Regions from separate parts of the Advenella sp. EE-W14 genome, predicted to be linked through region 2. Evidence: predicted binding sites of a transcription regulator. Region 2 holds the regulator's gene; the other holds the start of a gene.
What was found. Region 2 encodes HrcA, which represses chaperone genes, less so after heat shock. Its sites were predicted from a motif close to TTAGCACTCNNNNNNNNNGAGTGCTAA; they were not measured.
Positions count from the first base shown of each region.

Region 1: the regulator HrcA is predicted to act here: its motif matches at 2,600-2,626, upstream of HCX92_RS13265 (co-chaperone GroES).

Region 1 covers NZ_JAAVNG010000014.1:52,315-57,344, forward strand. The annotation lists gene arsH (arsenical resistance protein ArsH) at 1-294, opposite strand, end outside; gene arsC (arsenate reductase (glutaredoxin)) at 278-700, opposite strand; gene arsB (ACR3 family arsenite efflux transporter) at 740-1,768, opposite strand; gene HCX92_RS13255 (helix-turn-helix transcriptional regulator) at 1,846-2,172, opposite strand; gene HCX92_RS13265 (co-chaperone GroES) at 2,683-2,970, shown strand; gene groL (chaperonin GroEL) at 3,050-4,696, shown strand; gene HCX92_RS13275 (diacylglycerol kinase) at 4,999-5,030, shown strand, end outside.
Region 2 covers NZ_JAAVNG010000013.1:16,908-21,937, reverse strand. The annotation lists gene recN (DNA repair protein RecN) at 1-1,296, opposite strand, end outside; gene HCX92_RS12460 (NAD kinase) at 1,317-2,201, opposite strand; gene hrcA (heat-inducible transcriptional repressor HrcA) at 2,342-3,355, shown strand; gene hemH (ferrochelatase) at 3,369-4,439, shown strand; gene grpE (nucleotide exchange factor GrpE) at 4,580-5,030, shown strand, end outside.

The DNA.
Region 1 (5,030 bases), on a different contig from region 2:
CAGCTCCTGCACTTTGGGATGGCTCTCTGTCGCATCGTCGGGCAGAGGCAGTCCGCTGGGATTGAAGATTTTGGTTTCTGCTCCCATGGCTTGCAGCAAGCGCTCGGCTTCTTCGACCAGCAGGCGGCTGAAAGAGCGCTCACGCAATGACCCATACAACAACAAAATGCGAGGTGGATGGTTGGAGCGAATGGGATTAGCCAAGCGTTCGGGGTCTGGAACCCGAAAATGTTCCGGTGCTGCTGCGGGCAAATCAGCCAGTGATTTGGTCTCTTTTTTAAGCACGTTGTCCATCCTTTCCAATCACGACTTCTCCATCCTCTTTGGTGAACGGACCTTGCTGCGGGTTCGGCAAAATTTCCAGTACTCGCTCGGAAGGACGGCACAGGCGCACACCCAGCGGTGTCTTAACGATGGGGCGCTGTATCAGGATGGGGTATTGCGCCACCACATCTAGCAATTGAGCATCCGTCAGCGCTGGATTACCCAGTCCGAGTTCGTCGTAGGGGGTCCCCTTTTGACGCAGCACATCGCGCAAGCTCAGACCAATGGCTTGCACCAAGCTCATCAGCTCCTCGCGACTGGGGGGTGTTTTCAGGTATTCAATGACCTGAGGCTCCACACCGCTGTTGCGAATCATCGCCAGCGTATTGCGTGAGGTGCCACACTGGGGGTTGTGGTAAATCGTGATGTCAGTCATTACAGATATTCCTCGTAAAAATCTTGATACTTTGGGGTGTCAGAGAGGGGCACGGTCAAGTGATGAGGGACGCCAGGCGTTCACCATAGCCACCAAAGACAGCATAACGGGCACTTCCACCAGCACCCCCACCACGGTGGCCAAGGCCGCGCCCGAATTTAGGCCGAACAAAGAAATAGCCACTGCCACCGCCAATTCGAAAAAGTTGGACGTGCCAATCAGGCAGGCAGGACCTGCTACGTTGTGCGGCAGCTTCAGCCTTTTCGCCATCCACCAGCTGATGAAGAAAATGCCATAGGTCTGCAGCACCAAGGGCACGGCAATCAGTCCAATCACACCTGGCTGGGCCACGATGGTTTCTGCCTGGAATCCAAACAGCAACACCACCGTCGCAATCAGTCCGACAATAGACCACGGTTTAAGCGCTGCCACATAAGCAGTCAAGGCCTGGGACGACCGCTGGAGCACCAAGTGTCGTGTCAGCATACCCGCCGCCAGTGGCAGCACCACATACAATACAGTGCTCAGAACCAGCGTTTCCCAGGGCACCGTCACGTTGGTCACCCCCAGCAAAAAGGCTGCAATCGGGGCATAAGCCACCACCATGATGAGGTCGTTCACCGACACCTGTACCAAGGTGTAGTTGGCATCACCTTTGACTAATTGGCTCCAGACAAATACCATAGCCGTACATGGCGCTACCCCGAGCAAAATCATGCCGGCAATGTATTCGCTGGCCGATTGCGGATCCACCCAAGGGGCAAACAGGTACTGGAAAAACAGCACACCTAAAGCCGCCATGGTGAAAGGCTTGATGAGCCAGTTGACCACCAGCGTTAGGAGCAAGCCCTGTGGGCGCTTGCCTACGTCTTTGACGGCGTGCCAGTCAATCTGAATCATCATTGGGTAAATCATCACCCAGATAAATACCGCCACCACAAGGTTGACTTGTGCATATTCCAAGGCGGCCACAGTCTGAAAAAACCCAGGCAACCACAGCCCCAGCACTACACCAGCGCCAATGCCCAAGGCGACCCACACTGTTAAAAAACGTTCAAAAATTCCCATAATCTACCTTTATCTGCGGCTCACTAGAAAAATACGTTGTAAGGATGTGATGACACGGGCCCATCCCAAAAGGCCATTCAACCATTCACACAAGCAGACACATTAAGGTCTGCACATCCCTCACCCTGGCAGCACTCTGCGGTCAAAAAAGCCAGCAAAGCATTCATTTTGACCAGTTCTGCCCGGTAAATGACGTAGCGTCCATGGCGCTCACTGGTCACCAGGCCAGCAAAGTGAAGTTCCTTAAGATGAAAAGACAAGGCCGTGGTGGACACTTCCAAAGTCTCCGACATGCTGCTAGGCGTCAAGCCTGTTTTGCCTGCTACCACCAGCAGGCGAAATAACTTCAGGCGGGTTTCTTGGGCCAGCGCTGCAAGCGCCTTGACCACTTCGAGTTCATTCATCACGGCTCCTCAAATCTTTGTACTGTGCGTCCACGACCAAGTTGATGTTGGCATCATGGATAGTGGTGATTTTGTCATGCCTGATGCCCAGCTTCTCATGAACCACTCGGGCAACAGGCGATAGGCAGCTGTTGGTGCAGCTAGCCACTGTCAAGAAAAAATTCATAAGCAATAGGAAGGTGCAAAACTGCTTGCTACTTACTCCTTTCTTCAGCACGAACCTATAGATAGGAGCATTCAGCCACATACTCACCACTATTCGATAATATTATAATTCAATTATTATTGAATTAATAGAGGTGACAAATAAAGTGACCATTGTAAACTCGTATACTTTCCCCTAAAACGACACAAGCCAACAGCATCCTCGACAAAAATGTAACAATTCAAAATCCCCCTCTTGAAAATTTCAGTTTCGTCCTTATAATTAGCACTCAAGGAAGCCGAGTGCTAACAACCGGTTCCTTACTGATTTTTTAACACAACTTAATTAGAGACAGGAGTTTCTCCATGGCATTGCGTCCTTTACAAGATCGCGTCATTATCAAGCGCTTAGACAACGAGCTGAAAACAGCATCAGGTATTGTTATCCCTGACAGCGCTGCTGAAAAACCTGATCAAGGTGAAGTTATTGCTGTTGGACCAGGCAAAAAAACAGAAGACGGCAAAGTATTGCCTGTAGACCTGAAAGTTGGTGACAAAGTATTGTTCGGTAAATATGCTGGCCAGTCTGTAAAAGTAGACGGTGAAGAACTGCTGGTTATCCGCGAAGACGAAATCCTCGCCGTTGTTGCTTAAGCAATAACCACTTATTTTAAATGCATATTTTTGCTATCAGGCACACTGATGGCACTTAAACATAATCAAGGAATTCAAAATGGCTGCAAAGCAAGTATTATTCGGTGACGACGCACGCGTTCGTATCGTGCGTGGCGTAAACACACTGGCAAACGCTGTTAAAACAACATTGGGCCCTAAAGGCCGTAACGTTGTTCTCGATCGCTCTTTCGGCGCTCCTACCGTTACCAAAGATGGTGTTTCCGTTGCCAAAGAAATCGAACTGAAAGACAAATTTGAAAACATCGGTGCACAACTGGTTAAAGAAGTTGCTTCAAAAACTTCCGACAATGCCGGTGACGGTACCACTACCGCTACCGTATTGGCACAGGCTGTTGTAGAAGAAGGCCTGAAATACGTTGCCGCTGGCATCAACCCAATGGACCTGAAGCGCGGTATCGACAAAGCCGTTGGCGCTGCCATTGAAGAACTGAAAAAACTGTCCAAACCTTGCACCACCAGCAAAGAAATCGCCCAGGTTGGCTCTATCTCTGCCAACAGCGATGCTTCTATCGGTGACATCATTGCCAACGCCATGGACAAAGTGGGTAAAGAAGGCGTGATCACTGTTGAAGACGGCAAATCACTCGAAAACGAACTCGACGTTGTTGAGGGTATGCAATTCGACCGTGGTTACCTGTCTCCTTACTTCATCAACAACCAGGAAAAACAGGTTGCTGCCCTGGAAGATCCATTTATTCTGATTTTCGACAAAAAAATCAGCAACATCCGTGATCTGCTGCCCGTACTGGAACAAGTTGCCAAATCAAGCCGTCCTCTGCTGATCATCGCTGAAGATGTTGAAGGCGAAGCACTGGCAACACTGGTTGTCAATAACATCCGCGGTATCCTGAAAACCACTGCTGTTAAAGCACCAGGTTTTGGTGACCGTCGTAAAGCCATGCTGGAAGATATCGCCATCCTGACCGGTGGTACCGTGATTTCTGAAGAAACCGGCATGTCTCTGGAAAAAGCCACGATCGAAGATCTGGGTCAGGCAAAACGCATCGAAGTAGGCAAAGAAAACACCACCATCATCGACGGTGCTGGCGTTAGCGCAAACATCGAAGCCCGCGTTAAACAAATCCGCACCCAAATCGAAGAAGCCACTTCTGACTACGATCGTGAAAAACTGCAAGAGCGCGTTGCCAAACTGGCAGGCGGTGTTGCCGTTATCCGCGTGGGTGCTGCTACCGAAGTTGAAATGAAAGAGAAAAAAGCACGTGTTGAAGATGCCCTGCATGCAACTCGCGCTGCGGTTGAAGAAGGTATTGTTCCTGGCGGTGGTGTTGCCCTGATCCGTGCCAAAAACGCAATCAAAGACCTGACCGGTGCCAACGCTGACCAGGACGCAGGTATCAAACTGATTCTGCGCGCCATTGAAGCACCTTTGCGCACCATCGTTGCCAACGCTGGTGAAGAGCCTAGCGTCGTCGTCAACAACGTTGCCAACGGCACAGGTAACTACGGTTATAACGCAGCTACCGGTGAATACGGTGACCTGGTTGAGCAAGGTGTTCTGGATCCAACCAAAGTAACCCGTACAGCACTGCAAAACGCAGCCTCTGTCGCCAGCCTGCTGTTGACCACAGAAGCCGCCATTTGCGAAATCGTAGAAGACAAGCCTGCTGCTGCAATGCCTGACATGGGCGGCATGGGCGGTATGGGTGGCATGGGCGGATTCTAATCTGTCTGTCCCATAAAACGGAGTCTTCCCTTGCTCCGTTTAGCCACATGAACCCGGGTCTCTGGCCCGGGTTTTTCTTTGCGATAAACATTTGTAAAACAATATCCTCTTGCCCACCATCCAAAATGGCTCATCAAGCCCCTCTCTAACAATAATCCTGCTGCATTCCAGTGACGATTTTTTTCATCCACATCGCTTATTGGCGAGTCAGGCAAGCAAGTTGCACTACAATAACGCCTGTGATGCATTGAACATCAGCCGTACAATTTGCCGGTTGCGAGTGCCTTTTTACTTTTAAAACCATGACCCTACCGAATGAATCGCCGTTTAAAAG
Region 2 (5,030 bases):
AATACGGGCCAGTTCTCCACCCGATGCTACCTTGGCTAAAGGGCGCGGTGTTGTACCGGCATGGCCGGCAACATTGAACTCAACCTGTTCCAGGCCGTGTGGGCCAGGTTCTGCTTTTTGCAGATGGATCTCGAAGACACCGCCTTGCATCGCAAGGCTTTGCATGGCCTGGGTCACTTCCTTGCCAAGCGTGGAGGCGGTTTTTTTGCGGGCCTTTGAAAGTTCCTGGGCGGTTTCCATATAGGCGGCCTTACGTTGCGCTATGCTTTTTTCCAGTTCTTCAAGATTGCTGATTTTATTGAAATGGGCAAGTTTGACCTCAAGCTCTTGCTCAAGAGCGTGCAGTTGCTCGGGTTCTACCCTGAATTTGTGGGCCGTGTCAAAAATATTGCGCATGCGGGTTTCCAGCTCGGCCAGGCGTAAAGGATCAAGATCCACTTTGTCCAGGTAACTGTTCAGGTCGGATGCGGCTTCAACGCAGGCAATCCGGGCCGACTCCAGGGCATCGTAAACGCCTTGCAGGGCCGGATCGTTTTTAAGTAATTGAGCAATACGCTGGGTGGCGCTGTTCAGTTCGGATATCAGTGACTGCTCTTCGCCATCCAGGGTATTCAGGGTTTGTGTGGCGCCTTCCAGCAGGGAAGAGGCATGTGCCAGACGGTTGTGTTCGGTACTGACGTTTTCCCATTCATTCTTACCCAATTGCAATTTGGCAATTTCCTGAAGTTGCCATTCAAGACGTTCGCGCTCAAGGTTTTGCTGGGCGGCGTTTTCCTGTGATTCCTTGTACTGGCGAATGTCGCTTTGCCATGCTTTCCATTGTTGTGCAAGCGTTTGCAGCAGGCGGTTATTGTCGGCATGCGCATCGAGTAATTCGCGTTGGGCACTGTTTTTAAGCAGGCTTTGGTGGGCGTGCTGGCCGTGGATGTCTACCAGGTGTTGACCGATGCTGCGTAATTGTGCAAGGTTGGCGGGAACGCCATTGATAAACGCCCGGCTTTTACCCGAGCGGTCAAACACCCGGCGCAGCACCAGCTCGGAGTCATCCATTTCCTGCTCTTGCAGCCAGTCACGCAGGGAGTCCGGGCAGTCGAAAACCGCGCTGATATCGGTTTTATCGGCGCCCTCACGAATGGAATAGGTTTCGGCCCTGCCACCAAGTGCCAGCGCCAACGCATCAATCAGGATGGATTTGCCGGCACCGGTCTCGCCTGAAAAAACGGTAAAACCTTGGTCAAAGTGCAGATCCACCTGATCAACAATGACAAAATCGCGAATGTGTAATGAATGCAGCATGAGTGAGTGTAACCTTGTCTTCAAGACTCGGGCATGATGTTCCAGTGCAGTTTTTTGCGCAGGGTTGAGAAAAAGCTAAGGCCTTTGGGGTGCAAAAACTGAATCTGGTGTTGGGCTTTTTTTACGATAATCTGGTCGCCCAATTGAAGGTTTGACCAGGTTTGCATGTCAAAGTGCACGCTGGCACCCGTTTCGGCACGCCCGATTTCAGTGAGCGTAAGTTTCAGGGTGCCACTGGTTGGAATCACAATGGGGCGATTGGACAATGTTTGTGGGGCAACCGGCACCAGCAGGAAAGCACTGACACCAGGGTGCAAAATGGGGCCATTGGCGCTTAAGGAATAGGCGGTCGAGCCGGTTGGGGTGGCAATAATCAGGCCGTCAGCACGTTGCTTGTACATGAATTCGCCGTCAAGTTCCACGCTGATTTCAATCATGCCGCTACGGCCCGAGCGGTTCAGGACGACATCATTCAGGGCCAGTGCCGTGGTTAAGGTTTGCCCATCCCGAACCACCGAGGCTTCAAGGAGCGTGCGGGATTCCAGGGAGAAATGCCCGTCCAGGACGGACTGGATGGCTTGCAGGGCGTTTTGAAGCGGTATGTCTGTAATGAAACCCAGGCGGCCATGGTTGATGCCAATGAGCGGAATACCGTAGGGGGCCAGTTGGCGGGCGGCGCCCAGCATGGTTCCGTCTCCACCCATCACAATCACCAGGTCAGCCTGCCTGCCAATTTCTTCAATGGTCGCAACAGGCAGTTCAGCGACTCCTGTATTGGTGGCGGTCTCTTTTTCTATCAGAACGGAACGCCCGGCCTTTGTCAGGACTTCTGACAATGCCCGCAAGGGAGCATCCATACCGGAATCCTGATATCGGCCAATTAGTGCGACGGTTGAAAAATGCATGTCAAAAACAATATACAATAAGGTGAAATGTGGATATTACGACATCTTGACCGTAATTTCAGCATGTTCCTGAATACTACGAATGTGTCGCTGGTAAAAAATATCATACATGTAAGTGTGAATTTATAAGATATCGCAATATGGATGAACGCGCTAGTGCTTTACTGAAAGCTTTAATTGAACAATATATCGAGGATGGGCAACCGGTCGGGTCGCGCACGCTGTCAAAGCGCTTTGAGCTTTCTCCGGCCACAATTCGCAATGTCATGGCAGACCTTGAAGAGCTGGGTCTGATCCAAAGTCCGTATACGTCGGCAGGACGGGTGCCAACGCCCAAGGGCTACCGTATGTTTGTAGACCGTCTGCTGGCTGTTCGCCATTATCAGACCTTGTCGCCAGAAAACATCAATAGTGAAATCAAGGATGCCCTGTTGCACGCTTCTCCGGGCAAGGCCATGAATGCCGCGGCCGAGCTGGTGTCCAATTTGACCCAGTTTGCCGGTGTGGTTTTAACACCGCAGCGTTCCCAGGTTTTTCGTCATATCGAATTTATCCGCCTGTCCGAAAAACGCATCTTGCTAATTATTGTTACGCCCGATGGTGATGTGCAAAACCGGATTATTTCCGCGACCCGCGATTATGCCGAACAAGAACTGCTAGAGGCCGGCAACTTTTTCAACCAGCATTTTTCCGGCAAGTCTTTTGACGTGGTTCGTACTGAACTGGCCCGTGAACTGGCGAAACTGAAAGAGGATATTTCACAGCTGATGCAGGCCGCGGTAGATGCCGGCACCGATACTTCAGAACAAGATACCGTACTTATTTCGGGCGAACGTCGTTTGCTGGATGTGACGGACATGACGGCTGACATGAATTATTTGCGCAAAATGTTTGATTTATTCGAGCAAAAAAGCGAATTGATCCAATTGCTCGATATTTCAAGCCGCTCACAAGGCGTCCAGATTTATATTGGCGGTGACTCCCGGTTGGTGCCTATGGAAAATGTCTCGGTCATAACTGCTCCCTATGGGGTCGATGGTAAAATCATTGGCACATTGGGGGTGATCGGCCCCAGCAGAATGTCCTATGATCGAGTAATCCCCATTGTCGATATAACCGCCCGGTTACTATCCAACGCCTTAAGCCAGTACTAAGAACCATAACTTTATGCAGAATATACCTGAACCTGAAAAAAAGCGTGATCAGAACAATATCGTCAACCAACCCCATCAGGATATGAAAGCGGGTGTATTGCTGGTTAATCTGGGTACTCCTTCTTCTTACGCAGCTGCGGATATTCGTCGCTATCTGGCTGAATTCCTTTCTGACAAGCGGGTGGTCGAACTGCCGTCTTTGCTGTGGCAACCCATTTTAAGAGGGGCGATTCTTCCGTTTCGCGCCAGAAAACTGGTGCATAAGTACCAGCAGGTCTGGATGGAAGGCGGCTCGCCCTTGCTGGTTTACAGTCAGGCCCAGGCCCGACGGCTTGCCGAAGGTTTTGCACGCCAGGATCTGGACATACCCGTGGAGCTGGCCATGCGTTATGGCCGGCCTTCACTGGAAACGGCCATGGAAAGCCTGCGTCAGCAACAATGTGAGCGTATCCTGGTGGTGCCCATGTATCCACAATATGCAGCCAGTACCACCGCTACCATTCTGGATCAAATCGCCCGTATCGTGGCCGGTTTTCGTGATCAGCCCGAGTTTCGCTTCATTAAGCGTTTTTACAATGAGCCCGGCTATATCATGGCGCTCCTTGCCAAGATCAGGGCTTTTTGGCAGGAGAACGGCAAGCCGCAGCGTCTATTGCTCAGTTTTCATGGTCTGCCACAGAGCAGTGTCGATCAGGGAGATCCTTATTACAAAGATTGTGAGGGAACGGTTCATCTGTTAAAACAGGCGCTTGCCGATGAGGGTGTTGAACTGGACTTCAGTTTTCAAAGCCGCTTCGGGGCGCAAAAATGGCTTGGTCCGGCAACACAGGACACCCTTGAGTCTTATCCCGCCCAAGGGGTCAAGCGGGTTGATGTCATGTGTCCGGGTTTTGTGGCCGATTGCCTTGAAACCCTGGAGGAAATCCAGCTTGAATGTGCCAGCGCCTTCAAGCAAGCCGGTGGCGAACAGTTCAGATATATTCCTTGCCTGAATAGTGACGACGAGTGGATGAATGGTTTGGACGGGATTGTCAAGCGTCACCTGCAAGGCTGGTGCCCAACGCTGTCAGGTCCAATACGCTAACCATAGACCCTGCCTGGCGCTCATTGGCTGGGTTTGGACGTTTTGGGTGCGGGCGTTTTTTATGAAAACCCCCTCTTGAAATACCGGAATTTGCCTCAATCTAGGGTGCATTGAATATAAACCCATGTTTGGAGAACCGAATGTCACAAGAGAATAATCCTCAAAACTCACAAAATCCGGAACAGCCGCAAAATCCAGAAGTTGAGCAGCAAGCTGATGCAAGCCAAGAGGATACCTTGGAAGAAACCGTACTGATGGAAGAAAATCTGGCCGAGAAATATTCGGAACTTGAAGCCAAGGTTAGCCAATATCATGATGAACTTTTGCGTGCCCGTGCCGAAGTGGAAAATATCCGCCGCCGCTCTCAGGAAGAAGTGGCCAAGGCACGTAAATTCAGTACCGAAAGTTTTGCGGAAAGCCTGGTTCCGGTAAAAGACAGTCTGGAAGCCGCCCTGGCGCTTGAAAACCAGACAATGGAAGCGCTCAGGGAAGGAGTGGAAAGCACCTTGCGTCAGCTAACCCAGGCTTTCGAGCGCAATCATCTCAAAGAAGTGGCACCTGCCGTTGGAGATAAATTTAATCCCAACCTGC